One region of the Enterobacter dykesii genome, then DNA from elsewhere that is predicted to be linked to it. Evidence: predicted binding sites of a transcription regulator. Region 1 holds the regulator's gene; each other region holds the start of a gene.

What was found. Region 1 encodes PurR, which represses purine synthesis genes. Its sites were predicted from a motif close to CANGCAAACGTTTGCNTG; they were not measured.
Region 2: a site for PurR is predicted at 1,201-1,218, ahead of cvpA (colicin V production protein). Genes of this name have one in related genera too.
Region 3: a site for PurR is predicted at 1,053-1,070, ahead of pyrC (dihydroorotase). Genes of this name have one in related genera too.

Annotation. Positions count from the first base shown of each region.
Region 1 is NZ_CP126604.1:1,882,636-1,884,904, forward strand. Features, by position in the region: gene punR (DNA-binding transcriptional activator PunR) at 1-356, shown strand, start outside; gene purR (HTH-type transcriptional repressor PurR) at 374-1,399, opposite strand; gene F0320_RS09015 (YnhF family membrane protein) at 1,697-1,786, shown strand; gene F0320_RS09020 (MFS transporter) at 1,950-2,269, shown strand, end outside.
Region 2 is NZ_CP126604.1:3,191,977-3,194,245, forward strand. Features, by position in the region: gene purF (amidophosphoribosyltransferase) at 1-623, opposite strand, end outside; gene cvpA (colicin V production protein) at 657-1,145, opposite strand; gene dedD (cell division protein DedD) at 1,311-2,009, opposite strand; gene folC (bifunctional tetrahydrofolate synthase/dihydrofolate synthase) at 1,999-2,269, opposite strand, start outside.
Region 3 is NZ_CP126604.1:1,644,523-1,646,791, forward strand. Features, by position in the region: gene pyrC (dihydroorotase) at 1-989, opposite strand, end outside; gene F0320_RS07765 (lipoprotein) at 1,116-1,676, opposite strand; gene mdtH (multidrug efflux MFS transporter MdtH) at 1,800-2,269, opposite strand, start outside.

The DNA of each region.
Region 1 (2,269 bases):
GCGATGACACGCTGCGCAACTGGCCGTCGCTGGTGCTGGAGGATACGTCCCGTTCATTGCCCAAGCGTATCACCTGGCTTCTGGACAACCAGCGGCGGGTGGTGGCTCCGGACTGGGAATCATCGGCGACGTGCCTCAGCGCCGGGCTGTGCGTCGCGATGGTGCCCGTTCATTTTGCGCGTCCGCGCATCGATACCGGAGAGTGGGTTGAGCTGACGCTGGAGAATCCGTTCCCGGATGCGGCCTGCTGCCTCACCTGGCAGCAAAATGATGTCTCGCCTGCGATGGCGTGGCTGCTGGACTATCTGGGAGACAGCGAAACGCTAAACCGGGAATGGTTACGGGAGCCAGCATAGCTGGCCCCGTAAAGCGATTAACGACGGTAGTCGCGGAACGGACCGTCCGCAACGGAACGGCGTTCGATAAGACGCGGGTGAACTTCAATGGACTGCGACTCTTCACGCTTGTTGACGATCCTGTCCATCAGCATGTTGAAAGCCGTTTCGCCCAGCGAGTCTTTTGGCTGGTGAATGGTAGTCAACGCCGGGGTGAAGAAGCGCGCGTTACGCACGTTGTCATAGCCGATCACGGAAATATCCTGCGGTACGCGCAGGCCCAACTCGTCGGCAGCGCAGAGCGCGCCCATGGCCATGATGTCGCCCCCGCAGAACACGGCGGTCGGACGGTGCGGCTGGGAGACGATCTGCTGCATCGCACGGTAGCCCGACTCCGGCTCAAAGTCGCCCTGCACGATCCAGTTTTCCGGCACGTTGATCAGCGCTTCTTCCATCGCTTTCATAAAACCGGCCAGACGGCCCGCGCCGGTGTTGCGCTCCAGCGGACCGGGGATCACGCCAATCTCGCGGTGACCGCGTTCAATCAGATAACGACCGGCCATATAGCCGCCTTCAAAGGCGTTATCGATAACGGAATCGGTGAAGTCCGCGCGCGCTTCGCCCCAGTCCATCACCACCATCGGAATATGGCGATACTCTTCCAGCATCGACAGCACGGATTCCGGATACTCGGAACACATCACCAGCAGGCCATCAACGCGCTTTTGCGCCATCATCGACAGGTAGGCACGCTGTTTTTCAATGCTGTTCCACGCGTTGCCCAGAATCAGGGTATAGCCTTTCTGGAAGCAGTTCTTTTCGACCGCTTCAATGATCTCGGCAAAATAGGCCGCTTCACTGCTGGTCGCCAGCAATCCAATGGACTTGGTGTGATTAACCTTGAGGCTACGCGCAACCGCACTTGGCGAATAGTGCAGCTCTTTGATCGCTGCCCAGACGGCGTTGCGCGTCTCTTCCGCCACAAAGCGGGTTTTGTTAATTACATGTGATACGGTTGTAGTGGAAACGTTTGCGCGTTTTGCTACGTCTTTAATTGTTGCCATTAAATGTCACTCCAGACCATATCCTAAGCTCCTGAAAAACTTGAAGGTAAACGTTTGCCTTCTCTCACCCTTATCACGCAATCTTGAATTGCGGCACGCCGGGAAAACGACACGGGACGTCAGGAGGGGGTCAATGGCCGGTACGCTAATAAATTTAGCGTGGAATTTTGTCCTATCTTGATGAAAAGGGGAAGAGGTAAAGTGGTTATCAGTATAAATCTAGGAAGATTTTTGACGTAATCTGTGCAAAAATGAGCAAGCTCACTTTTCGTGTGGGGATTAAAAGGAGAAAAATTGATGAGTTCCGATCTTAAGTTTTCGCTGTTCACCACCGTTGTTGTGCTGGCTCTGATTGTTGCGGCCGGTCTGACGGCTGCGCTGCACTGATTTACGCGGAGGGAGAGCCTTCTCCCTCCCGACACCCCGGATTGTTACTTCTCTGGCAAAAATCTTTTGCCATTTTGTTAACTTCTCATTTTTTGTGATTGATGTCATGCTTTCCGCTTCTTTGTTCTGTGTCACCACATGACACGGCATCCGGAGTTGACGCATGAAAATCAATTTTCCCCTGCTGGCCCTGGCGATTGGCGCTTTTGGGATTGGCACCACAGAATTCTCCCCGATGGGGTTACTGCCTGTTATTGCCCGGGGCGTAGATGTCTCGATCCCTGCGGCAGGGATGTTAATTAGCGCCTACGCTATCGGCGTGATGGTCGGGGCGCCGCTGATGACGCTTCTTCTTTCGCACCGCGCGCGCCGCAATGCGCTGATTTTCCTGATGGCGATTTTCACCCTCGGCAACGTGCTTTCGGCCATTTCGCCGGACTACACCACATTGATGCTGTCGCGTATTCTGACCAGCCTTAACCA
Region 2 (2,269 bases), 1.3 Mb from region 1:
GCAACCATATATTCGGTACGGCCATCGCCGAGGTCGCGTTTGCCGAGCACCAGCGGACGAATGCCGTTTGGATCGCGGAAGGCCACCATGCCGTGACCGATAATCATCGCCACGCAGGCGTACGCGCCGCGGATCTGGCGGTTGGTCGCGGCAATCGCAGCAAAGATGTTGTCTGCTTCCAGCGGGTAATGACGGAAGTTATCCAGCTCGCTGGCGAACACATTGAGCAGGATTTCAGAATCAGAGGTGGTGTTAATGTGGCGACGTTTCTCTTCGAACAGCTTTTTACGCAGCTCATGCGCGTTGGTCAGGTTGCCGTTATGAGCAAGGGTGATGCCATACGGTGAGTTGACGTAGAAAGGCTGTGCCTCAGAGGCGCTGGAACTGCCAGCAGTTGGATAACGAACGTGACCGATCCCCATATTACCTTGCAGACGCTGCATATGGCGGGCTTCAAACACATCGTTTACCAGGCCATTCGCCTTGCGTAAACGGAAGCAGTTGTTTGCATCAATGGTGATGATACCCGCAGCATCCTGCCCACGGTGCTGAAGCACCGTTAACGCGTCATAAATCGACTGGTTTACCGGCATGAAACCGGCGATACCGACAATACCGCACATTCGTCTTTTCCTCGTTAAGCCACATCTCAGGGTTTATGCCCTGGGCAAAAAACTCGACGAGCTTTGCAGATAGTCAAAGAACCATCTGATGATGAAGCTGAACTCTGGAATGAGCTGCGATTTCTGCCAGTCTTCACTTTTGGAGAACCCGGTAAAGGTATCCAGGAAGAACAGGATCGCGGCCACAATCAGCACGCCTCGCAACGCCCCGAAACAGATCCCGAGTACCCTGTCCGTTCCTGACAGACCGGTTTTCTCGACCAGCTGACCTATCACGTAATTCACGATAGCGCCGACAATCAGCGTTGCGATAAACAGCACCGCGATAGCGATTCCATTTCGGACCAGTTCATCTTCAAAGCCCGTGAACCAGACAGACAGGTAAGTGTAGTAATGACTGGCGACAAAGAAAGCACAACCCCAAGTCACCAGCGATAACGCTTCACGAACAAAGCCACGGATCAGGCTAACCAGACAGGAAAAACCAATCACCGCAATGATGGCGTAATCAATCCAGACCATATGTGTCCCACGATTAAACGCCCTGTCATCCAGTTCGGGGCGAATTCTAACAGAAAAAGAAAACGTTTGCGTAGGGATTTCCTTCCCGCGCGTAAATAAAAAAGGCGCTGAAAAAATGTTCAACGCCGTGGCTTATCGCCTCTCTCTTTAAGGAGCAGGTCGTACTTAGTTCGCGCTGTAGCCCATCACCACGCCGCTCAGGCCGGAGATCTGCTTCAGCTCGCCCAGCGAACCTTTAAGCTTATCTTTGGACGCTTCTGGCCCCACGAGGATGCGGGTAATTTTACCCTGCACCGGCGTGGAAGGTGAAGTGTAAACACGATATCCCGCACTGCGCAGTTTGCTCACGACCTCGTTGACCTTATCGGCGTTTTTCAGCGCGCCGAGCTGCACAACGTACGCTTTTCCGGTCGGTGCCGCGTCCTGTTTTGCCGGCGGAGGGGTTTCTGATGCGGCAGCCAGCTGCTCCGCTGCTTTATCCCGCTGTGGCTGTTGCTGGGGTTTCGGCTGCGGCTTCTCAACCGGCTTCGGTTTTTCCACAGGTTTAGGCTGCTCTACCGGCACCGGATCGATATCGCTGCTGCTCGCTGCCGCCAGGCGAGACGGATCGAGTGACGGTGCGGCGGCATCGCCTGCCCGCACCTCTTCCGCCGCCCCTTCCGGCGGCTGGGCAGGCAGCGCCTGCGTCGCCGCGGGCAGCATATCCGGCTCATCGCGGTCACCCGGCTTCGGCACCAGCGGAATAGCGGCAAACTCATCCTGATAATGCTTTTTCTGCCCGTCGAGCAGCCCGGGGAGAATAATCACCCCGAGCGCGACCAGCACAATGGTTCCTGTTAAACGGTTCTGAAACTTACTCGCCACCGGTTCTCCCCGCGTCCATCACTTCCATGACATGTGCCACCGTGTGGAATGAACCACACACCAGCACGGTATCTTCTGGTTTAGCATCCGCCATCGCGGCATGCCAGGCATGAGCCACGCTACTATAGATTGCGCCTTTGCCGAGATGTTCCATCAACTGCTCAGCCGTCGCGCCGCGCGGCCCTTCCAGAGGAGCACAATACCAGCTATCGACCACAGTCTCCATGCAGGCCAGCGTCCCGCCGATATCTTTATCATGA
Region 3 (2,269 bases), 240 kb from region 1:
TCCGTCAGCGCAATGGACTCCTCAACGTGGCTCGCTTTACGCTCCAGTTCGATGAAAGTGTCGTTGACCGGCAGGCCGTAGAAGCGCGGGCCGTTAAGGGAGCAGAAGGCTTCAAAATGTTCGAGCGCGTTCATCTCTTCAAAGACGGTCGCGTAGCTGGCCAGTGCCGTTGGAGCGTTGAAGCAGCCTGCACAGCCGCAGCTTGCCTCTTTGCGGTGGCGGGCGTGAGGTGCGGAATCGGTGCCAAGGAACGCGCGGGTGAATCCGCTGGCGACCAGCTCGCGCAGCGCCTGCTGGTGGATGTTGCGCTTGAGAATCGGCAGACAGTACAGGTGAGGACGCACCCCACCCACCAGCATGTGGTTACGGTTAAACATCAGGTGCTGCGGCGTAATGGTAGCGGCGATGAGATCGTTGCCGTCGCGCACGTACTCTGCCGCGTCTTTGGTGGTGATATGCTCAAAGACCACTTTAAGCGCGGGCAGGCGCTGGCGCAGAGGCTCCATTACGGTCTCGATAAAGCGGGCTTCACGGTCGAAGATGTCAATCTCGGCATGCGTGACTTCACCATGGACCAGCAGCGGCATGCCCAGTTTTTGCATGCGTTCCAGAACCGGCATGATGGCATCAATGCTGGTAACGCCGTGGCTGGAGTTGGTGGTGGCATTCGCCGGGTAGAGTTTCGCCGCCGTAAATACGCCTTCGTTAAACCCGCGCTCCACTTCGTTCGGGTCCAGCGAGTCGGTAAGATAGCAGGTCATCAACGGGGTAAAATCGTGTCCCGCAGGAACGGCATCCAGGATGCGCTGGCGATAGGCCTTAGCGGCATCGACGGTGGTGACTGGTGGAACCAGGTTAGGCATGACAATCGCGCGGCCATAAATTTCGCTGGTATAAGGCACGACGGTTTTCAGCATATCGCCATCACGCAGATGGATATGCCAGTCGTCAGGGCGGCGGATTTTAAGAACCTGGGGTTGTGCAGTCATGGAAGCTCCGGCTTGTCAGGAATCAGTCATAAGGATGGCTGTTTTTGCCGGACACAAATCATAAGCGGAAACGTTTTCGTTTGCACACTTTTCCGTAAAAAAAAGGGCGCCGTAGCGCCCTTCAGGTTAATCGGTGAAAGGAATGATAATTTCTCCTGGTTTCACCTCTATACCTTTTGCATATTTTTTCGCCAGAGCTTCACCCTTGCTTTTGTCTTCGCTTAAGACGTACGCGGGCTGCTGGTTAAAGTAATTACGCAGCGACTGGTTGAGATAGGGCATTAGGGTTTGCAGAACCGGCGCCATCTTGTCCGGCGACACCTGCGCATCGACGACTTCCATCTCCTGCAGGAAAATTGCCCCTTTCTCTTTGTTGAAAACAGGGAGCGCCTTCAGCTTGAGCTTGATGTTGGCCTTCTGATTGCCAAAAAGGGATGACATATCGAGATCCGCATCACCGGCCAGGGTGACTTTGTTTGGCTCTTCACGTCCAATCTGGCTGGTCAGGTTTGTGAGCACGATATGGGCGTCCGCCAGCCCCGGTACGCCAATGTCTTTCGAGAAATTGTTATGTTTTTCCAGCGCCTGATTAATTTCCTGTTCACTGACGGTATATTGCGTGAGCTGGTTACAGCCAACCAGCAGACCGCTGACAACTAATGCCGCGGCTAAGACAATTTTCTTCATAGTGTTCCTCAACGAAAAATCGGCGCTTCTGTCCTGTTGCGCCAGTATGTCAGCGTGAATGGGCAGAAACCAGCAGAAAAAACTGAGAAGTGGGGCGGGAGGAGCTCCCGCCCGAGGGAAAGGCTACGCGCCTGGCTCGAGCATGCCGCTCGCGCTGCGTTTCGGGCTGAACTGCCACCACAGGGCAAGGAGCGTCATAAAGCCCACCGCGCCGAGCATCATCCACGGGAGTTCGGGCTGGTTAAACGCTTTGCCGGCATCAAACAACCAGCCGCCACCGGCGTAACCTAATGCGCCGCCAAGCGCCAGCCCCAGCCGGCTGAACCCCATATAGCTGCCGCGCGCACGCGCATCCGCAAGTGAGGCGCTCAGCGTTTCACGGGCAGGCTCGGCGATGATCGAGCCAATATAGAACGTGCAAATCAGCGTAAACAACTGCTGGAGAGAGTTCACCAGGCCGATCGGCATCATGCTCAGCGTCATCAGGAACAGCCCGGCCATCAGGCGATGCTCCAGACGAAAACGCCGCTCGCTCCAGCGGGCAATCGGATAGAGCAGCGTTAACGACAGGCAGGCTTCGATGGCGTACATCC